DNA from 3 places in the Clostridioides sp. LIBA-7602 genome. Region 1 is predicted to be linked to each of the others. Evidence: a T-box and tRNA genes for the amino acid it is inferred to sense, from the RefSeq annotation. Region 1 holds a T-box; the other regions hold tRNA genes.

Evidence for each region. The T-box of region 1 lies ahead of asnS (asparagine--tRNA ligase). A T-box ahead of a tRNA ligase gene usually reads a tRNA of that ligase, here a tRNA-Asn.
Region 2: it encodes a tRNA-Asn, which carries the amino acid that the T-box ahead of asnS (asparagine--tRNA ligase) is inferred to sense. The anticodon was not compared.
Region 3: it encodes a tRNA-Asn, which carries the amino acid that the T-box ahead of asnS (asparagine--tRNA ligase) is inferred to sense. The anticodon was not compared.

What each region holds. Positions count from the first base shown of each region.
Region 1 covers NZ_CP196991.1:2,565,217-2,572,195, forward strand. Annotated here, with positions in the region: gene ACTG45_RS12305 (GGDEF domain-containing protein) at 1-241, shown strand, start outside; gene ACTG45_RS12310 (YARHG domain-containing protein) at 465-2,408, opposite strand; gene ACTG45_RS12315 (hypothetical protein) at 2,604-3,062, opposite strand; gene asnS (asparagine--tRNA ligase) at 3,238-4,635, opposite strand; T-box leader at 4,712-4,946, opposite strand; gene ACTG45_RS12325 (CDIF630_02480 family spore surface protein) at 5,165-5,359, opposite strand; gene cspC (bile acid germinant receptor pseudoprotease CspC) at 5,618-6,979, opposite strand, start outside.
Region 2 covers NZ_CP196991.1:33,256-40,234, forward strand. Annotated here, with positions in the region: rRNA gene ACTG45_RS00165 (23S ribosomal RNA) at 1-1,794, shown strand, start outside; rRNA gene rrf (5S ribosomal RNA) at 1,977-2,093, shown strand; tRNA gene ACTG45_RS00175 (tRNA-Asn) at 2,100-2,174, shown strand; tRNA gene ACTG45_RS00180 (tRNA-Leu) at 2,180-2,265, shown strand; tRNA gene ACTG45_RS00185 (tRNA-Met) at 2,281-2,356, shown strand; tRNA gene ACTG45_RS00190 (tRNA-Glu) at 2,372-2,446, shown strand; tRNA gene ACTG45_RS00195 (tRNA-Gly) at 2,456-2,529, shown strand; tRNA gene ACTG45_RS00200 (tRNA-Val) at 2,535-2,610, shown strand; tRNA gene ACTG45_RS00205 (tRNA-Asp) at 2,616-2,692, shown strand; tRNA gene ACTG45_RS00210 (tRNA-Thr) at 2,704-2,778, shown strand; tRNA gene ACTG45_RS00215 (tRNA-Tyr) at 2,793-2,877, shown strand; tRNA gene ACTG45_RS00220 (tRNA-Leu) at 2,888-2,971, shown strand; tRNA gene ACTG45_RS00225 (tRNA-Arg) at 3,002-3,078, shown strand; tRNA gene ACTG45_RS00230 (tRNA-Gln) at 3,086-3,161, shown strand; tRNA gene ACTG45_RS00235 (tRNA-Lys) at 3,171-3,243, shown strand; tRNA gene ACTG45_RS00240 (tRNA-Ser) at 3,260-3,348, shown strand; tRNA gene ACTG45_RS00245 (tRNA-Phe) at 3,352-3,427, shown strand; tRNA gene ACTG45_RS00250 (tRNA-Met) at 3,434-3,507, shown strand; tRNA gene ACTG45_RS00255 (tRNA-Ile) at 3,522-3,598, shown strand; tRNA gene ACTG45_RS00260 (tRNA-Pro) at 3,621-3,697, shown strand; tRNA gene ACTG45_RS00265 (tRNA-His) at 3,704-3,780, shown strand; tRNA gene ACTG45_RS00270 (tRNA-Lys) at 3,789-3,864, shown strand; tRNA gene ACTG45_RS00275 (tRNA-Cys) at 3,871-3,944, shown strand; tRNA gene ACTG45_RS00280 (tRNA-Asn) at 3,951-4,025, shown strand; tRNA gene ACTG45_RS00285 (tRNA-Leu) at 4,031-4,116, shown strand; tRNA gene ACTG45_RS00290 (tRNA-Met) at 4,132-4,207, shown strand; tRNA gene ACTG45_RS00295 (tRNA-Glu) at 4,223-4,297, shown strand; tRNA gene ACTG45_RS00300 (tRNA-Gly) at 4,307-4,380, shown strand; tRNA gene ACTG45_RS00305 (tRNA-Val) at 4,386-4,461, shown strand; tRNA gene ACTG45_RS00310 (tRNA-Asp) at 4,467-4,543, shown strand; tRNA gene ACTG45_RS00315 (tRNA-Thr) at 4,555-4,629, shown strand; tRNA gene ACTG45_RS00320 (tRNA-Tyr) at 4,644-4,728, shown strand; tRNA gene ACTG45_RS00325 (tRNA-Leu) at 4,738-4,821, shown strand; tRNA gene ACTG45_RS00330 (tRNA-Gly) at 4,846-4,920, shown strand; tRNA gene ACTG45_RS00335 (tRNA-Arg) at 4,945-5,021, shown strand; tRNA gene ACTG45_RS00340 (tRNA-Gln) at 5,031-5,106, shown strand; tRNA gene ACTG45_RS00345 (tRNA-Lys) at 5,115-5,190, shown strand; tRNA gene ACTG45_RS00350 (tRNA-Ser) at 5,193-5,281, shown strand; tRNA gene ACTG45_RS00355 (tRNA-Phe) at 5,285-5,360, shown strand; tRNA gene ACTG45_RS00360 (tRNA-Met) at 5,367-5,440, shown strand; tRNA gene ACTG45_RS00365 (tRNA-Ile) at 5,455-5,531, shown strand; tRNA gene ACTG45_RS00370 (tRNA-His) at 5,552-5,628, shown strand; tRNA gene ACTG45_RS00375 (tRNA-Lys) at 5,637-5,712, shown strand; tRNA gene ACTG45_RS00380 (tRNA-Cys) at 5,720-5,793, shown strand; tRNA gene ACTG45_RS00385 (tRNA-Arg) at 5,803-5,879, shown strand; tRNA gene ACTG45_RS00390 (tRNA-Val) at 5,892-5,967, shown strand; gene ACTG45_RS00395 (hypothetical protein) at 6,043-6,456, shown strand; gene ACTG45_RS00400 (pyruvate carboxylase) at 6,759-6,979, shown strand, end outside.
Region 3 covers NZ_CP196991.1:128,372-135,350, reverse strand. Annotated here, with positions in the region: tRNA gene ACTG45_RS00965 (tRNA-Phe) at 1-68, opposite strand, end outside; tRNA gene ACTG45_RS00960 (tRNA-Ile) at 72-148, opposite strand; tRNA gene ACTG45_RS00955 (tRNA-Pro) at 155-231, opposite strand; tRNA gene ACTG45_RS00950 (tRNA-Trp) at 292-367, opposite strand; tRNA gene ACTG45_RS00945 (tRNA-Ile) at 379-452, opposite strand; tRNA gene ACTG45_RS00940 (tRNA-Pro) at 457-533, opposite strand; tRNA gene ACTG45_RS00935 (tRNA-Ser) at 542-632, opposite strand; tRNA gene ACTG45_RS00930 (tRNA-Ser) at 656-744, opposite strand; tRNA gene ACTG45_RS00925 (tRNA-Lys) at 747-822, opposite strand; tRNA gene ACTG45_RS00920 (tRNA-Gln) at 834-909, opposite strand; tRNA gene ACTG45_RS00915 (tRNA-Arg) at 919-995, opposite strand; tRNA gene ACTG45_RS00910 (tRNA-Gly) at 1,006-1,079, opposite strand; tRNA gene ACTG45_RS00905 (tRNA-Tyr) at 1,096-1,180, opposite strand; tRNA gene ACTG45_RS00900 (tRNA-Thr) at 1,195-1,269, opposite strand; tRNA gene ACTG45_RS00895 (tRNA-Asp) at 1,282-1,358, opposite strand; tRNA gene ACTG45_RS00890 (tRNA-Val) at 1,364-1,439, opposite strand; tRNA gene ACTG45_RS00885 (tRNA-Glu) at 1,445-1,519, opposite strand; tRNA gene ACTG45_RS00880 (tRNA-Asn) at 1,524-1,598, opposite strand; rRNA gene rrf (5S ribosomal RNA) at 1,606-1,722, opposite strand; rRNA gene ACTG45_RS00870 (23S ribosomal RNA) at 1,855-4,751, opposite strand; tRNA gene ACTG45_RS00865 (tRNA-Ala) at 5,001-5,076, opposite strand; rRNA gene ACTG45_RS00860 (16S ribosomal RNA) at 5,132-6,634, opposite strand; gene cwlD (N-acetylmuramoyl-L-alanine amidase CwlD) at 6,918-6,979, opposite strand, start outside.

The DNA of each region.
Region 1 (6,979 bases):
TATATGCATTTTCAACTGTGATGAGGAAGATGCTAAACTTAAATCAGAATGTTTACGAAAAACTATAGAGTATTGCAATTTTGAACGCAATGATATTCCTTCAAAATGTGTAACTGTTAGTATTGGAGTTTACACAAAAAAAATTGAAGAAAAAATCACATTGAAAGAATTTATAAATCACTGCGATAAGGCTCTATATACTGCAAAAGAACAAGGACGTAATTGCGTTGCATTTTATTAAAGAATATATACATAAAAATATTAATCCTTCATATGTAAATTTTTTAGCAAAAATATTCTATATTTACAATAGTTAAATACTATTAAATAAACCTATAAGTTAGACTTTTAAACTTGAGTTTCACTTATAGGTTTATTATTTTTAGAATATTAGTTGTTCTTGAACTTTAATATTTATAAATTATATTATTAAATCTAAGTTATATTTTCAAATCTATTATTGGTTAATTTTCCATTTCTTTAATCAATGAAATATTTTGTTTTTCTATAGAGTTTAATACATCTGTGTCAGCTCCTATATCATAATCTGGCTGATACCATGATTTATTACTAAAATAACTCTTATATGGCTCTTCTTTAAACACATACCCATATCTTGCAAATATTTCATTTCTTATATAGGCTAACTCTCCTTTACTATAACCCTCTAGTTCTTCTCTAGTCAAAACTCTTGAATCACTATCATATATAATATAATCATCGTCATAACTTACTTCTCTATTTTTTGAGTTAGAGTTAGAACTTGAATTATTTTTACTGTTTTTTGTATCATTTTTTTCTTTATCACTCTCATCATTTGTTCCATTATTTATACTTTTAATAAATTTATCAGCTTCTTCTTTGGAAATTTTATTAAGTGTACCACTTACATTGTCAGCTTCTAATGAAATTTCATTGCTATTATATCTAGTTACAGAAAGTTTTTCATTTGATGAGTTATCCTTACTTTTTAATACCATACTATTGCTATCTGAACTTTCCACTTCATATTTGATTGTATAATTACTTTCTTCTTGATTTTTACTATAAAGTTTTATTTTGTCAGGTTTTTCAAATTCAAATATATTATACTCATCAGCTTTCCAAAAACCAATTAAATCTTTTGGCTCTAAATTTTTAGAATAAATCAATTCATTTTCTAAATAAATCTCTGAATATTTTTGTATATTACTCATTTCAACTTTATCTTTCTTAGTTTTCATATTATAAAAATGTATTTCCTTATTTTGAGTAGAATATACTATGTTCTCTGAATTAAATGAATAACCAATCACATCACTTGCTATCTTATCTTTATCTAAAAATAGCTCACCACTCGATTTAATATAGAGTAATTTATCATCATTAATAATAGATAAATTAGAGTTTTCTTTCATGTCATTTCCTATTTTTTCTTCTTCTTTATTATTTTTTTTGACATATATATCTCCATCAGAATTTCTAAATACAATACCATCCTTAATTAAACTTATATAATCAATGTCTGATTTTATTTTCTTAGATTCATCTTTCCCTACTTCTTTTTCATATAATTCATCATCACTATTTATAAAATAAAATTTATTATCTCTATATCTATAAGACCTAATATCTGATGCTATTTTTTCACTTGTACCATTTTTGTATAGATACAATTCTCCTTTTAAATCCTTATAATTATACTCACTTATATACATAATATCTTCATCATTAGATTTTACTACCCATAAATTCGATACATCTGAACTAATCTTAACTTTATCATTTTTATCTAAGCTTTTTAAATATAAGTTATCATCATTATTTATAAATATTACATCACCTTTATTGTTTATAATATCAAAACTTTTTATATCAGTTGATATCTTCTCTTTATCCTCATTTTCTTTATATAGATACAACTCTTCATCTGTATTAACATAATATATATACTTTCCATCTTGAGATACCTTGTATAATACAACATCATTGGCTACTTTTTCTTTATCTTTTCCATCATACTTTACATACAAAGAATTTTCTGATGATATGTATGCCATAGTCTTTGAATAAGGAATAAATTCATATGAATTAAGTTCACCAGAAATTAAGTCTGATGCTAATTTTTCCTTTTCTTTCTTTAAATTATATTTATACAAATTATTTTCTTTATCCTGAATTAATATTGATTGCTCTCCACTTATATAATCTCTCTTTGTATCTATAGGTATATCTGATGCTATTTTTTCTTCATCCTTACCTTGTGTATTTATATACACATCTGTCATACCATCAGAATTATCCTCATCACTCTTTAATAGTATAAGAGAATTATCTCCTTTATTCTGACTACTTTTAGAGTTATTTTTTGTACAACCTGTGCATATAAGTACTAAACCTAAAACCATAAACAACCATTTCTTAGACATTATTACTCCCCCTCATGATAATGATAAAGCCTACTGTATGATAGATAATACAATAAATAATTTTTTGTATTTAACATCCTATATATTTTTATACTATCCCCTTATATCTTTTAGTATAAAACCAGTCTGTAAATCGCATTTATTTTTATAATTTTCCAAAATCGCTTTATCATTTATAGTATATCATAACAAACGTTATCCTAGCACATTAACTATAACTACTCCAAAAGCTTTTAATGCTTCTTGAAGCACTTCACTCCCTCCATAAGGATATCCTATGGGATTAAAATAAAGTTTTGAAGTTTTTTCTCCAATCATTTTACAGCCTTCTATTGTATAATCACCTATACCAATTTCAGAAAATACAGTTTCAAAATCCCATGGAACAGAGTTCAAATGCTCTTGTCTTTTTTCTTCATCCAACAGTTTATATTTCTCCCAAAATATTTTATTTTCTTCCTCTGTTGGCCACCAAAAATAATCTAATTCTTCTTTATAATAAAATTCATCTACTCTTTCTAAAATATAATATTCTAAATCATTAATTTGTATACAATCATTTTTTATATTTGCTATATAGGAAAATAAATTCTTAATCCTATCAAATACCTCTACATTATCCACATTAAATTCAATAAAGCAAAATTCACACATCTTATCCCCTCCCAACGCTAATATTTTATTATGTTGTATTGCAAAATAGAATTAATTAAATCATATATTTACAAATATAATAAAAATAACTTGCATATATCCAAACTAGATAATATACAAGTTATTTACTATTTTTATGCCTAAAATTATATAGTTATACTATAATTTATAACTATTAGAATTCAGCATTTTTAGGAGTTCTTGGGAAAGGTATAACGTCTCTTATATTAGACATACCTGTCATATACATAATTATTCTTTCAAAACCAAGACCAAATCCAGAGTGAGTAGCAGTACCAAATTTTCTAAGTTCTAGATACCACCAGTAATCTTCTTCTCTTAATCCCATTTCATGAATTCTATCTAGTAAAACATCTTCTCTTTCTTCTCTTTGAGAACCTCCTACTATTTCTCCAACACCAGGAACCAATAAATCCATTGCTCTAACAGTTTTACCATCTTCATTCATTCTCATATAGAATGCTTTTATATCTTTTGGATAATCTGTTACAAATACTGGACAATTGTATATTTGCTCTGTTATATATCTTTCATGCTCAGTTTGAAGGTCACATCCCCACTCAACTGGATACTCAAATTCATGACCTGACTCAATCAATAACTCTACTGCTTTAGTATATGTTATTCTAACAAATTCAGAGTTTACTATCTTATTTAATCTTTCTAACAAGCCTTTATCTATAAAACTATTAAAGAATTCCATTTCTTCAGGAGCATTTTCTAAAACATAACTTATAACATATTTTATCATGTCTTCTGCAAGTTCCATGTTATCTTCAAGGTCCGCAAAAACTATTTCTGGCTCTATCATCCAGAATTCTGAAGCATGTCTTCCTGTGTAAGAGTTCTCAGCTCTAAATGTAGGTCCAAAAGTGTAAACATTTCTAAAAGAAAGTGCCATTATTTCGGCATTTAATTGCCCACTAACTGTTAAATTGGATTCTTTTCCAAAGAAATCTTGAGCATAGTCTATTTTTCCATCTTCAGTTTTTGGAATATCATTTAAATCCATAGTTGTTATTCTAAACATTTCACCTGCACCTTCACAGTCACTACCTGTTATGATTGGAGAATGTGCATATACAAAGTTTCTTTCTTGGAAAAATTTGTGTACAGCATATGCAGCTATTGATCTTACTCTAAATACAGCTGAAAAAGTATTACTTCTTGGTCTTAAATGTGCTATTGTTCTTAGATATTCAAGTGTATGTCTTTTCTTTTGTAGTGGGTATGAACTATCTGATTCGCCTTCTACTACTATACTTTTTGCATGTATCTCTACTGGTTGTTTAGCTCCTTCTGTAGACACTAATTCTCCTTCTACAAGTATAGATGAACTTATTGCTAATTTCCCTATTTCTTTGAAATTTTCTACTTTCTCATCAAATACTATTTGCATATTTTTAAAGAAACTTCCGTCGTTTAACTCTATAAATCCAAAGTTCTTAGATACTCTAGATGTTCTTATCCATCCAGCTACTTTTACAGTTTTTCCTATGTACTGCTCTTTGTCTCTGTACAATTCTTTTACTGTTATAAATTCCTTTTGCATTTTAAATCCTCCTAGTATAATTGTTATTAATTTCTTCTAAATATAATTTCAATAAAAAAAGCCCTTCATCCCTATATAAAGGGACGAAAGACTATTACTCTCGCGGTACCACCCTAATTGTCATAAATGACCTCTTAGTTAAGCAATGCTTAAAGCCTATAACGGTGCCTTCCGTCTAAGTCTACTTACTAAACAAGCTTTCGATTAGAAACTCCAAGATGTTCTTCAATATAAACCTCGTATTGAGCTCTCACCATCCTCAACTCGCTAAAACTACATTTTATATCTACTCTTCTCTTCACAGTATTTATCTTATATTATTTCCGCTAATTAACAAAATTATACCAATTTATAAATTTTTAGTCAATAAATTTATATAATTGATACTTATTGATGTTTATAAAAAAAGTAGAGTAGTACCCTGCTCATTAAACTAACTACAAATCTTCAAAGCAATATAAACCTTCAAAGCATACTACTCTACAAAATCACAATAAATACTCATTTTCATTATTTAATCTTATAACTTTTATAACTTACTTCCATTGTCAACCCAATCTTTTGCTTCTTCAACACTATTAAGTGAAGGTATTGAAACTTTACTATGAGGTTTTAATTTTTCAACATCAGCCCATGCTGCTGTTGACTCATTTCCAACTAAAAGTGGACTTCTAAGTCTTTTATTATCTTTTCCTTTTAATGCTCTTGCTTTTTTATTTTCCAAAACTATCACCTCTATTATTTATTTTGTAATAGTTTTAGCAATTTTTCAAATTAAATTCATAAGTCGAAGTTATAATGATTTTAAATTAATAATATATATTTAAAATACAAAATTAATTCCTATTTTTATACAAAATTTTTATTTCCTATACAAAGAATATACAACTATTTTTTTATTTTAATATTGATTTCTGATACCATTTTTTAATATATAAACTATATAACAAAATTCAACTATTCATAAAATATAATTTTTTATTTACAAGGTATTTGCTATCTGTTGAATTGTATTTTTCAAATCTAAAATTCCATATCCTTGTGATACATTAGGATATGTATATATATCAAGTTTTGTAGCTCCCAGTATTAAATACGTTTTTAAAACTTGTGTAAATAATGATAACCTTGGTATATTATCTTGTTTTTCTAAGTATTCCATTAATAAAGCTAAGACACCACTAACTATAGAACTACTAATGCCTGTACCTGTGCCTGTATTATATGTCCCGTTTTTATATGTAGATATTATATCTACACCTGGCGCTACTATATCTGGTTTAATTCCTCTTCCTCTAATTGGCCCTTTTGAAGAACCAATCCACATACTATCAGTTTTATTATTAAATGTGCCAACTGTGATTACATCATCACTAGCAGCGTACATAGTTATTGTAGCAATTGAATCAGGGTCTAAAAATCTTGTATCTGGAGCTATCAGGTTTTTATTTGGTAAATATATATCATATTCTCCTCCTATTACAAGTTCCGAAGTCAATCTTAAAGTCCATACTCCAGGCTTTATATCGCTTAATTTTATCTCCAGGTTTTCTTTTCCAGAAGTAATATATGGATAAATAAATCGCATTGCATAAGTAGTATTTTCTAAGTTAAATTTTCCTCTATATACATAAAAATCTGGAGAATATCTTATATCATGGCTAACTTCACCTGAAGGAGATATTATTTGTGCGCCTATTTTATCTGGGCCATTTGTGTTTAGTGTTATATCAAGTGCATAATCATCTCCATCTTGTATTATTACATCTTGCACTTCACCTACACTGTTAAATCTACCAGAATAATGAATATCTGTATTGCCTTGATTCCCTGCACCACTCACTACTACTACGCCAGCACTACTCAAGATATTAAAAGTATCTAATATAGAAGTAGTTGCTACAGCACCTGATTTAACTCCAATAGTTAAATTTATTATTATAGGCTTATTTTCTGTCCTTGCTATATTAGTAACATATGTTATAGCTGCTAGAAAATCCGAAACACTGTAATTTATCCTTCCAGCATAATAAGTATCTGTATATGATTTTAATTTAACCACTATTAAGTCCGATTCTGTAGTAATACCTCTATATTGTGAATTTACCCTCCCATTTCCAACCAATATACCAGAAGCTAAAGTTCCAGTACCTATATTATCTTGGCTTAAACTCCCATCATTTCTACTTATGGCTATATTTAACTCACTTCTTGTAAATTCACTTCCAAAAATAAAACCTTCTGGTGGTGGATTTGTATTTGCTTCTTGATCCCATAAACTTAAAACTTTACTACTTCCATCTGCATTTATAAAATCAGGATGCAAGTAATCTATGCCTGAATC
Region 2 (6,979 bases), 1.7 Mb from region 1:
AAGCAGCCACTCATTCAAAGAGTGCGTAATAGCTCACTGGTCGAGTGATCCTGCGCCGAAGATTTCCGGGGCTAAAACTTACTACCGAAGCTACGGCATCATTATGATGGGTAGGGGAGCTTCCCATACGGGTTGAAGCATGACCGTAAGGACATGTGGACAGTATGGGAGTGAGAATGTTGGCATGAGTAGCGAGATGTGGGTGAGAATCCCACAGGCCGTAAACCCAAGGTTTCCAGGGGAAGGTTCGTCCGCCCTGGGTTAGTCGGGACCTAAGCTGAGGCCGAAAGGCGTAGGTGATGGACAACAGGTTGATATTCCTGTACTACCGATAACCGTTTGAGAGATGGGATGACACAGTAGGATAAGCTAAGCACACTGTTGGTTATGTGTGCCCAAGCATTGAGGCAGTCAGAGTAGGTAAATCCGCTTTGATAATGCTGGGATGTGATGGGGAGCGAAATTTAGTAGCGAAGTAGCTGATTTCACACTGTCAAGAAAAGTCTCTATCGAGGTTAAAGGTACCCGTACCGCAAACCGACACAGGTGGGTGAGGAGAGTATCCTAAGGCCCGCGAGAGAACTGTTGTTAAGGAACTCGGCAAAATGACCCCGTAACTTAGGGATAAGGGGTGCCACCATCCGGTGGCCGCAGAGAATAGGCCCAAGCGACTGTTTACCAAAAACATAGGTTTCTGCTAAGTCGCAAGACGATGTATAGGAGCTGACGCCTGCCCGGTGCTGGAAGGTTAAGGGGATCTGTTAGAGCAATCGAAGCAGTGAACTTAAGCCCCAGTAAACGGCGGCCGTAACTATAACGGTCCTAAGGTAGCGAAATTCCTTGTCGGGTAAGTTCCGACCCGCACGAAAGGCGTAACGATTTGGGCACTGTCTCAACAACAGACTCGGTGAAATTGTAATTCCGGTGAAGATGCCGGATACCTGCGACAGGACGGAAAGACCCCATGGAGCTTTACTGTAGCTTGACATTGGGTCTTGGTACTACATGTACAGGATAGGTGGGAGGCTTTGAAACCAGGACGCCAGTTTTGGCGGAGCCATCCTTGGGATACCACCCTTGTAGTACTGGGACTCTAACCATAGGCCATGAATCTGGTCTTGGGACACTGTCAGGTGGGCAGTTTGACTGGGGCGGTCGCCTCCCAAAAGGTAACGGAGGCGCTCAAAGGTTCTCTCAGTACGGTCGGAAATCGTACGTAGAGTGTAAAGGCAAAAGAGAGCTTGATTGCAAGACATACAGGTCGAGCAAGGATGAAAATCGGACTTAGTGATCCGGTGGTTCTGCGTGGAAGGGCCATCGCTCAACGGATAAAAGCTACCCTGGGGATAACAGGCTTATCTCCCCCAAGAGTCCACATCGACGGGGAGGTTTGGCACCTCGATGTCGGCTCATCACATCCTGGGGCTGTAGTAGGTCCCAAGGGTTGGGCTGTTCGCCCATTAAAGTGGTACGCGAGCTGGGTTCAGAACGTCGTGAGACAGTTCGGTCCCTATCCGTCGCAGGCGTAGGAAATTTGAGAAGACCTGTCCTTAGTACGAGAGGACCGGGATGGACGTACCTCTGGTGTACCAGTTGTTCTGCCAAGGGCATGGCTGGGTAGCTATGTACGGAATGGATAAGCGCTGAAAGCATCTAAGCGCGAAGCCAACTTCAAGATAAGATTTCCCACCGCAAGGGTAAGACCCCAGAAAGACTATCTGGTTGATAGGTCGAAGGTGTAAGTGCAGCAATGTATTTAGCTTATCGATACTAATAGGTCGAGGACTTGACCAAATTATTTGATGTTCATTCAGTAAAATATATGTGTAGTTTTTAGAGTGTTAACTCTATGTAAAGTACTAACTTCAATTAATATGGTATATATCATAAAAAACAATTACTATTTAGTACTTTAAAACTATTGACATTTAAAAATAAAGATGTTAATATAATACTTGTCTTATAAATAGGCAATATGTGGTTATAATAGCAAAGAGGATACACCTGTTCCCATTCCGAACACAGAAGTTAAGCTCTTTAGCGCTGATGGTACTTGGTGGGAAACTGCCTGGGAGAGTAGGACATAGCCACGTGGATATTCCAAGGTAGCTCAACGGTGGAGCAACCGGCTGTTAACCGGTAGGCTGTGGGTTCGAGCCCCACCCTTGGAGCCAAAAAAGCCGAAGTGGCGGAACTGGCAGACGCACAGGACTTAAAATCCTGCGGGACTTACCTCTCGTACCGGTTCGATTCCGGTCTTCGGCACTTATAAAACAATATCGCGGAGTGGAGCAGTTGGCAGCTCGTCGGGCTCATAACCCGAAGGTCGTAGGTTCGAGTCCTGCCTCCGCAACCATTAAAATATTAAAATGGCTCGTTGGTCAAGAGGTTAAGACACCGCCCTTTCACGGCGGTAACAGGGGTTCAATTCCCCTACGAGTCACCAATTAAATATGCGGGTGTAGCTCAATGGTAGAGTTCTGGCCTTCCAAGCCAGCTGTGAGGGTTCGATCCCCTTCACCCGCTCCAAAAATGGGACCATAGCTCAGCTGGGAGAGCACCTGCCTTACAAGCAGGGGGTCACAGGTTCGAGCCCTGTTGGTCCCACCATTTGCGGCCTGGTAGTTCAGTTGGTTAGAATGCCAGCCTGTCACGCTGGAGGTCGAGGGTTCGAACCCCTTCCAGGTCGCCAAAACAAAAAATGCTGGTGTGGCTCAACGGTAGAGCAGCTGACTTGTAATCAGCAGGTTGTAGGTTCGATTCCTATCACCAGCTCCATGTAAAATTAATACGGAGGATTTCCCGAGCGGCCAAAGGGGGCAGACTGTAAATCTGTTGTCATCGACTTCGGTGGTTCGAATCCACCATCCTCCACCAAAAAAAATGCGCGGATGTGGCGGAATTGGCAGACGCACTAGACTTAGGATCTAGCGCCATTGGCGTGGGGGTTCGACTCCCTTCATCCGCACCATTTTTATTTAATTTGTACATATATAATTGTGGGTGCATAGCTCAGCTGGATAGAGCAACGCCCTTCTAAGGCGTGTGTCCGGGGTTCGAATCCCTGTGCGCTCACCACATATATTGGGGATTAGCCAAGTCGGTAAGGCACATGACTTTGACTCATGTATGCGTAGGTTCGAGTCCTGCATCCCCAGCCATTAAAATTAGGTTCATTAGCTCAGCTGGCAGAGCACCTGACTCTTAATCAGGGTGTCCCGAGTTCGATCCTCGGATGAATCATTGTGAAGTAGAATATGGAGAGGTGTCCGAGTGGTTTAAGGAGCTGGTCTTGAAAACCAGTGACTTCGAAAGGGGCCGTGGGTTCGAATCCCACCCTCTCCGCCAAATGCCCAGATAGCTCAGTCGGTAGAGCAGGGGACTGAAAATCCCCGTGTCGGTGGTTCGATTCCGCCTCTGGGCACCAAAATATGGCGGTATAGCTTAGTTGGCTAGAGCGTTCGGTTCATACCCGAAAGGTCATAGGTTCGACTCCTATTACCGCTACTAAAATTTAATGTGGGCCATTAGCTCAGTTGGTTAGAGCGCCCGGCTCATAACCGGTAGGTCTGGGGTTCGAGTCCCTGATGGCCCACCACATTAAATTAAGCAAATAACTTCGAGGTGTAGCGCAGTTTGGTAGCGCACATGGTTTGGGACCATGGGGCCGGGGGTTCGAGTCCCTTCACCTCGACCAATTAAGGTGGGTATAGCTCAGTTGGTTAGAGCGCCAGATTGTGGCTCTGGAGGTCGTGAGTTCGACTCTCATTATCCACCCCAACTAATATGGTCTATTAGCTCAGTCGGTAGAGCACCTGACTTTTAATCAGGGTGTCCCGCGTTCGAGTCGCGGATAGATCACCAAAAGGCGGCGACATAGCCAAGTGGTAAGGCAGTGGACTGCAACTCCTTGATCCCCAGTTCGAATCTGGGTGTCGCCTCCAATATATTCCAAGGTAGCTCAACGGTGGAGCAACCGGCTGTTAACCGGTAGGCTGTGGGTTCGAGCCCCACCCTTGGAGCCAAAAAAGCCGAAGTGGCGGAACTGGCAGACGCACAGGACTTAAAATCCTGCGGGACTTACCTCTCGTACCGGTTCGATTCCGGTCTTCGGCACTTATAAAACAATATCGCGGAGTGGAGCAGTTGGCAGCTCGTCGGGCTCATAACCCGAAGGTCGTAGGTTCGAGTCCTGCCTCCGCAACCATTAAAATATTAAAATGGCTCGTTGGTCAAGAGGTTAAGACACCGCCCTTTCACGGCGGTAACAGGGGTTCAATTCCCCTACGAGTCACCAATTAAATATGCGGGTGTAGCTCAATGGTAGAGTTCTGGCCTTCCAAGCCAGCTGTGAGGGTTCGATCCCCTTCACCCGCTCCAAAAATGGGACCATAGCTCAGCTGGGAGAGCACCTGCCTTACAAGCAGGGGGTCACAGGTTCGAGCCCTGTTGGTCCCACCATTTGCGGCCTGGTAGTTCAGTTGGTTAGAATGCCAGCCTGTCACGCTGGAGGTCGAGGGTTCGAACCCCTTCCAGGTCGCCAAAACAAAAAATGCTGGTGTGGCTCAACGGTAGAGCAGCTGACTTGTAATCAGCAGGTTGTAGGTTCGATTCCTATCACCAGCTCCATGTAAAATTAATACGGAGGATTTCCCGAGCGGCCAAAGGGGGCAGACTGTAAATCTGTTGTCATCGACTTCGGTGGTTCGAATCCACCATCCTCCACCAAAAAAATGCGCGGATGTGGCGGAATTGGCAGACGCACTAGACTTAGGATCTAGCGCCATTGGCGTGGGGGTTCGACTCCCTTCATCCGCACCATTTTTTATTCAATTTAATAAACGAGCGGGAATAGTTCAGTGGTAGAGCGCAACCTTGCCAAGGTTGAAGTCGCGAGTTCGAATCTCGTTTCCCGCTCCAAATTTTGTGTTTATATTGTAATGTGGGTGCATAGCTCAGCTGGATAGAGCAACGCCCTTCTAAGGCGTGTGTCCGGGGTTCGAATCCCTGTGCGCTCACCACATATATATTGGGGATTAGCCAAGTCGGTAAGGCACATGACTTTGACTCATGTATGCGTAGGTTCGAGTCCTGCATCCCCAGCCAAATAACATGGTCTATTAGCTCAGTCGGTAGAGCACCTGACTTTTAATCAGGGTGTCCCGCGTTCGAGTCGCGGATAGATCACCAATGGAGAGGTGTCCGAGTGGTTTAAGGAGCTGGTCTTGAAAACCAGTGACTTCGAAAGGGGCCGTGGGTTCGAATCCCACCCTCTCCGCCAGATGCCCAGATAGCTCAGTCGGTAGAGCAGGGGACTGAAAATCCCCGTGTCGGTGGTTCGATTCCGCCTCTGGGCACCAAAGTATGGCGGTATAGCTTAGTTGGCTAGAGCGTTCGGTTCATACCCGAAAGGTCATAGGTTCGACTCCTATTACCGCTACTAAAATTTAATGTGGGCCATTAGCTCAGTTGGTTAGAGCGCCCGGCTCATAACCGGTAGGTCTGGGGTTCGAGTCCCTGATGGCCCACCACATTAAATTATGAATACATGGTGGGTATAGCTCAGTTGGTTAGAGCGCCAGATTGTGGCTCTGGAGGTCGTGAGTTCGACTCTCATTATCCACCCCAACTAATATGGTCTATTAGCTCAGTCGGTAGAGCACCTGACTTTTAATCAGGGTGTCCCGCGTTCGAGTCGCGGATAGATCACCAAAAAGGTGGCGACATAGCCAAGTGGTAAGGCAGTGGACTGCAACTCCTTGATCCCCAGTTCGAATCTGGGTGTCGCCTCCAATAAAACATGCGCTCATAGCTCAACTGGATAGAGTGTCTGACTACGAATCAGAAGGTTAGGGGTTCGAGTCCCTTTGGGCGCACCATATAAACATCGAGGGATTATAGCTCAGCTGGGAGAGCACCTGCCTTACAAGCAGGGGGTCACAGGTTCGAGCCCTGTTAATCCCACCAGTGCAAACCTCTAGTAATTTTACTAGAGGTTTTATTTTTGATTAAAAAAGTTTTTATATTTAGGAGGTAAGAAACTTGTATATAATAATAGGAAATGAAATAGTTGATAGCGAAGAACTAAAATTAACTATAGATAAAAATAGCAAATTTAAAGTTGAAAAAGATTTAAGTAAAAGTACAAAAAGGGAAGATGTAATTGCATATCAGTTGAGTATAGATTTGAATTACTTAGATACTATTATAAGCGAACAATATGATTCTGTTAACTTATCTGATGAAGAAAAATTTGATGAATATATGACTTTATCTGATGAACTTGCACTAGATTTAGAAGAATTTATGCCAAAATACACAATAATAAATGCTAGAGCATATAAATTAGATGAGGTAGATGGAGTCGTAAAAATAATCTTGGCTATAGCTTATGCGGATTTAGGTCATTTAAAACTTTCAGATGTAGTGAAGAGGGTATCTAGACAAATAGATTAGGGTATGAACGATATTAAAAAAATATATAAAATCTTACGTAAAGATGAAAATAATTATGTAAACATAAGAAAAAACAGTATAAAATCAAGTCAATTGTAGAAATTTTCACATAAATTTGCCTGAAATTCCATAAAAAATGCCTTAATTTTAGTGAGGTAAATTGAGTTTACACAGTCTAAAAATTACTTATATTTATAAATTTATCTTATTAATTAAGGAACTTGCTTAAACATCTTCAAAAATAAAGTATTTTAGTCTATAATCTTTAATATTACACAAACAATAAAGGAGAAGAATAGAGTATGCTTAAAAAGTTTAATAAAATACTAGTAGCTAATAGAGGCGAAATAGCTATAAGAATATTTAGAGCCTGTTCAGAATTGGGGATAAAAAGTGTTGGTATATATAGTAAAGAAGATAAATATGGATTATTTAGAACAAAAGCAGACGAATCATATTTGATAGGGGAAGGCAAAGGGCCAATAGATGCGTATCTAGACATGGATGGGATAATTGACTTGGC
Region 3 (6,979 bases), 1.8 Mb from region 1:
AGAGGCGGAATCGAACCACCGACACGGGGATTTTCAGTCCCCTGCTCTACCGACTGAGCTATCTGGGCAAATGGTGGGCCTAGCTGGACTCGAACCAGCGACCTCACGCTTATCAGGCGTGCGCTCTAACCACCTGAGCTATAGGCCCTTTTCTTGGTCGAGGTGAAGGGACTCGAACCCCCGGCCCCATGGTCCCAAACCATGTGCGCTACCAAACTGCGCTACACCTCGAAATTTCATTTATTCTATTATACTACTCTAAAATCTACTTTTTTTCAAGTCCTTTTTATTTGGCAGGGGTGGAGGGACTCGAACCCCCGGCGCACGGTTTTGGAGACCGACGCTCTACCAACTGAGCTACACCCCTATGAAGAATAATGGACCTTCAGGGACTCGAACCCCAGACCTACCGGTTATGAGCCGGGCGCTCTAACCAACTGAGCTAAAGGTCCAAGTTGGTCGAGGTGAAGGGACTCGAACCCCCGGCCCCATGGTCCCAAACCATGTGCGCTACCAAACTGCGCTACACCTCGTTTTTAAATGGCGGAGAAGGAGGGATTCGAACCCTCGCACCGGTTACCCAGCCTAATCCCTTAGCAGGGGATCCTCTTGAGCCACTTGAGTACTTCTCCAAATTAATTCCTATTTATTTACTTGGCGGAGAGGGTGGGATTCGAACCCACGGCCCCTTTCGAAGTCACTGGTTTTCAAGACCAGCTCCTTAAACCACTCGGACACCTCTCCATTGGTGATCTATCCGCGACTCGAACGCGGGACACCCTGATTAAAAGTCAGGTGCTCTACCGACTGAGCTAATAGACCATATTTTTATTTGGCTGGGGATGCAGGACTCGAACCTACGCATACATGAGTCAAAGTCATGTGCCTTACCGACTTGGCTAATCCCCAATATATATGTGGTGAGCGCACAGGGATTCGAACCCCGGACACACGCCTTAGAAGGGCGTTGCTCTATCCAGCTGAGCTATGCACCCACGCTTTCTTTGGAGCGGGTGAAGGGGATCGAACCCTCACAGCTGGCTTGGAAGGCCAGAACTCTACCATTGAGCTACACCCGCATATTTAATTGATAATTGGTGGAGGATGGTGGATTCGAACCACCGAAGTCGATGACAACAGATTTACAGTCTGCCCCCTTTGGCCGCTCGGGAAATCCTCCGTATTAATTTTACATGGAGCTGGTGATAGGAATCGAACCTACAACCTGCTGATTACAAGTCAGCTGCTCTACCGTTGAGCCACACCAGCATTTTTTTGTTTTGGCGACCTGGAAGGGGTTCGAACCCTCGACCTCCAGCGTGACAGGCTGGCATTCTAACCAACTGAACTACCAGGCCGCAAATGGTGGGACCAACAGGGCTCGAACCTGTGACCCCCTGCTTGTAAGGCAGGTGCTCTCCCAGCTGAGCTATGATCCCACAAATGGTGACTCGTAGGGGAATTGAACCCCTGTTACCGCCGTGAAAGGGCGGTGTCTTAACCTCTTGACCAACGAGCCATATTGGCTCCAAGGGTGGGGCTCGAACCCACAGCCTACCGGTTAACAGCCGGTTGCTCCACCGTTGAGCTACCTTGGAATATCCAACGTGGCTATGTCCTACTCTCCCAGGCAGTTTCCCACCAAGTACCATCAGCGCTAGAGAACTTAACTTCTGTGTTCGGAATGGGAACAGGTGTATCTTCTCTGCTATTATAACCACATTTTTTTCTTGTTGCTAGGACAAGTATAATATTAACATTTTTTGTTATTTTTGTCAATACTTTTTTTAAACTTTTTTAGAGCTAACACTCTAAAAACTACACATATATTTTATTGAATGGACATCAAATAATTTGGTCAAGTCCTCGACCTATTAGTATCGATAAGCTAAATACATTGCTGCACTTACACCTTCGACCTATCAACCAGATAGTCTTTCTGGGGTCTTACCCTTGCGGTGGGAAATCTTATCTTGAAGTTGGCTTCGCGCTTAGATGCTTTCAGCGCTTATCCATTCCGTACATAGCTACCCAGCCATGCCCTTGGCAGAACAACTGGTACACCAGAGGTACGTCCATCCCGGTCCTCTCGTACTAAGGACAGGTCTTCTCAAATTTCCTACGCCTGCGACGGATAGGGACCGAACTGTCTCACGACGTTCTGAACCCAGCTCGCGTACCACTTTAATGGGCGAACAGCCCAACCCTTGGGACCTACTACAGCCCCAGGATGTGATGAGCCGACATCGAGGTGCCAAACCTCCCCGTCGATGTGGACTCTTGGGGGAGATAAGCCTGTTATCCCCAGGGTAGCTTTTATCCGTTGAGCGATGGCCCTTCCACGCAGAACCACCGGATCACTAAGTCCGATTTTCATCCTTGCTCGACCTGTATGTCTTGCAATCAAGCTCTCTTTTGCCTTTACACTCTACGTACGATTTCCGACCGTACTGAGAGAACCTTTGAGCGCCTCCGTTACCTTTTGGGAGGCGACCGCCCCAGTCAAACTGCCCACCTGACAGTGTCCCAAGACCAGATTCATGGCCTATGGTTAGAGTCCCAGTACTACAAGGGTGGTATCCCAAGGATGGCTCCGCCAAAACTGGCGTCCTGGTTTCAAAGCCTCCCACCTATCCTGTACATGTAGTACCAAGACCCAATGTCAAGCTACAGTAAAGCTCCATGGGGTCTTTCCGTCCTGTCGCAGGTATCCGGCATCTTCACCGGAATTACAATTTCACCGAGTCTGTTGTTGAGACAGTGCCCAAATCGTTACGCCTTTCGTGCGGGTCGGAACTTACCCGACAAGGAATTTCGCTACCTTAGGACCGTTATAGTTACGGCCGCCGTTTACTGGGGCTTAAGTTCACTGCTTCGATTGCTCTAACAGATCCCCTTAACCTTCCAGCACCGGGCAGGCGTCAGCTCCTATACATCGTCTTGCGACTTAGCAGAAACCTATGTTTTTGGTAAACAGTCGCTTGGGCCTATTCTCTGCGGCCACCGGATGGTGGCACCCCTTATCCCTAAGTTACGGGGTCATTTTGCCGAGTTCCTTAACAACAGTTCTCTCGCGGGCCTTAGGATACTCTCCTCACCCACCTGTGTCGGTTTGCGGTACGGGTACCTTTAACCTCGATAGAGACTTTTCTTGACAGTGTGAAATCAGCTACTTCGCTACTAAATTTCGCTCCCCATCACATCCCAGCATTATCAAAGCGGATTTACCTACTCTGACTGCCTCAATGCTTGGGCACACATAACCAACAGTGTGCTTAGCTTATCCTACTGTGTCATCCCATCTCTCAAACGGTTATCGGTAGTACAGGAATATCAACCTGTTGTCCATCACCTACGCCTTTCGGCCTCAGCTTAGGTCCCGACTAACCCAGGGCGGACGAACCTTCCCCTGGAAACCTTGGGTTTACGGCCTGTGGGATTCTCACCCACATCTCGCTACTCATGCCAACATTCTCACTCCCATACTGTCCACATGTCCTTACGGTCATGCTTCAACCCGTATGGGAAGCTCCCCTACCCATCATAATGATGCCGTAGCTTCGGTAGTAAGTTTTAGCCCCGGAAATCTTCGGCGCATGATCACTCGACCAGTGAGCTATTACGCACTCTTTGAATGAGTGGCTGCTTCTAAGCCAACATCCTGGTTGTCTGTGCAATCCCACATCCTTTACCACTTAACTTACATTTAGGGACCTTAGCTGACGATCTGGGCTGTTGCCCTTTCGACTATGAATCTTATCACCCACAGTCTGACTCCCAAGTATAAGATGACGGCATTCGGAGTTTGATAGTCTTCGGTAGGTGCAATACCCCCTAGGACATTCAGTGCTCTACCTCCGTATCTCTCACCTTGAGGCTAGCCCTAAAGCTATTTCGGGGAGAACCAGCTATCTCCGGGCTCGATTGGAATTTCACCGCTACCCACAAGTCATCCCCGAGCTTTTCAACGCTCGTGGGTTCGGACCTCCACGAAATTTTACTTTCGCTTCATCCTGCTCATGGGTAGGTCGCCCGGTTTCGGGTCTACGTCAAGTAACTGAACGCTCAGTTAAAACTCGCTTTCGCTACGGCTCCACACCTTAAGTGCTTAACCTTGCTACTTAACGTAACTCGTTGGCCCGTTCTACAAAAAGTACGCGGTCACACAAGAAATGTGCTTCCACAGCTTGTAAGTGCAGGGTTTCAGGTTCTATTTCACTCCCCTCCCGGGGTTCTTTTCACCTTTCCCTCACGGTACTATACGCTATCGGTCACTAGGTAGTATTTAGCCTTGGAGGGTGGTCCCTCCTGCTTCCCACAGGGTTTCACGTGTCCCGTGGTACTCTGGATCATATCTGAAGTCTTCTCGTTTAACATACAGGACTATTACCTTCTGTGGTGGGTCTTTCCAAACCTCTTCAATTACGATACCTCTTCGTTATGATATGTCCGCAACCCCAATAAAGAAAACTTTATTGGTTTGGGCTATTCCGCGTTCGCTCGCCGCTACTTACGGAATCGAATTTCTTTCTCTTCCTTCAGGTACTTAGATGTTTCAGTTCCCTGAGTTCCCCTCATTAAGCTATGTATTCACTTAATGATACTTAGACATTACTCTAAGTGAGTTTCCTCATTCGGAAATCTTCGGATCAAAGTTTACGTGCAACTCCCCGAAGCTTATCGCAGCTTATCACGTCCTTCATCGGCTCCTAGTGCCAAGGCATCCGCCCTGCACCCTTAATAACTTGACCAGTTAAAAAGGTTTGATAGATTAAAGTCTATCAACTTGATAATTTTTAAAAGTTATCAGCTTTATATATTACAAATTAGATGTCATATCACTAAATATATATGCAGTTTTCAAAGTGCTAGCGCACAGCGCCAACGGATAAATCCCGTTGCTTAAAGTGCTAACGCACAAGGCTTGTATAAAAATAAGCTTAAAGTGCAATGTAAGAGTCTACTAGATAAATCAAAGATTTAAGTAATATGCTCTTAAATGGTGGAGATGAGGAGAGTCGAACTCCTGACCCCTTGCTTGCAAGGCAAGTGCTCTCCCAACTGAGCTACACCCCCAAATATGAAGTTCATAAAGAACTTTCAAAATTAAACAGTAGGTAATTCTCCTTAGAAAGGAGGTGATCCAGCCGCACCTTCCGATACGGCTACCTTGTTACGACTTCACCCCAGTTATTGATTCCACCTTCGACGACTTCTTCCAAAAGGTTAGATAATCGGCTTCGGGCGTCTCCAACTCCCGTGGTGTGACGGGCGGTGTGTACAAGACCCGGGAACGCATTCACCGCAGCATTCTGATCTGCGATTACTAGTAACTCCAGCTTCATGTAGGCGAGTTTCAGCCTACAATCCGAACTGAGAGTAGCTTTAAGGGATTAGCTCCACCTTACGGCTTGGCAACCCTCTGTACTACCCATTGTAGCACGTGTGTAGCCCTAAGCATAAGGGGCATGATGATTTGACGTCATCCCCACCTTCCTCCAGGTTATCCCTGGCAGTCTCTCTAGAGTGCCCAACTTAATGATGGCAACTAAAGACAAGGGTTGCGCTCGTTGCGGGACTTAACCCAACATCTCACGACACGAGCTGACGACAACCATGCACCACCTGTCACCAATGTCCCCGAAGGGAACTCTCCGATTAAGGAGATGTCATTGGGATGTCAAGCTTAGGTAAGGTTCTTCGCGTTGCTTCGAATTAAACCACATGCTCCGCTACTTGTGCGGGTCCCCGTCAATTCCTTTGAGTTTCACTCTTGCGAGCGTACTTCCCAGGCGGAGTACTTAATGCGTTAGCTGCGGCACCGAGGGGGGTAACCCCCGACACCTAGTACTCATCGTTTACAGCGTGGACTACCAGGGTATCTAATCCTGTTTGCTCCCCACGCTTTCGTGCCTCAGCGTCAGTTACAGTCCAGAGAGCCGCCTTCGCAACTGGTGTTCCTCCTAATATCTACGCATTTCACCGCTACACTAGGAATTCCACTCTCCTCTCCTGCACTCAAGTCTCCCAGTTTCAAGAGCTTACTACGGTTGAGCCGTAGCCTTTCACTCCTGACTTGAAAGACCGCCTACGCACCCTTTACGCCCAGTAAATCCGGATAACGCTAGCCCCCTACGTATTACCGCGGCTGCTGGCACGTAGTTAGCCGGGGCTTCCTCCTCAAGTACCGTCATTATCTTCCTTGAGGACAGAGTTTTACGACCCGAAGGCCTTCATCACTCACGCGGCGTTGCTGCATCAGGCTTTCGCCCATTGTGCAATATTCCCCACTGCTGCCTCCCGTAGGAGTTTGGACCGTGTCTCAGTTCCAATGTGGCCGATCACCCTCTCAGGTCGGCTACTGATCGTCGCCTTGGTAAGCCGTTACCTTACCAACTAGCTAATCAGACGCGGGTCCATCCTGTACTGGCTCACCTTTGATATTTAAGAGATGCCTCTCAAATATGTTATCCCGTATTAGCATACCTTTCGGTATGTTATCCGTGTGTACAGGGTAGGTTACCCACGCGTTACTCACCCGTCCGCCGCTCTTTACCGAAGTAAATCGCTCAACTTGCATGTGTTAGGCACGCCGCCAGCGTTCATCCTGAGCCAGGATCAAACTCTCAAATAAAAGTTTATCAGGCTCAGATACTATTGTTATCAAAATATCTGGCTTTATGGTTTGTTTCTTGTTTATAAATTAACCTACTGTTTAATTTTCAAAGTTCTTTTGTCGTATTTTCGTGCTCCTTTTGGGCACTCATATATAATACCATCTATATGATTCCAAGTCAACGCTTTTTTAACTTTTATTTTAAATATTTTTTTGACAAGACAAAAATAGCCTATATTAATGCATTTTAACCGCTTTAATACAAGCTATTTACATATTCAGACCCATTTTTATAATACTTTTAACTTAGATATTTTTGTATTCCTATGTATATTGCCCATGCTATCTTCTCTTGATATGTTT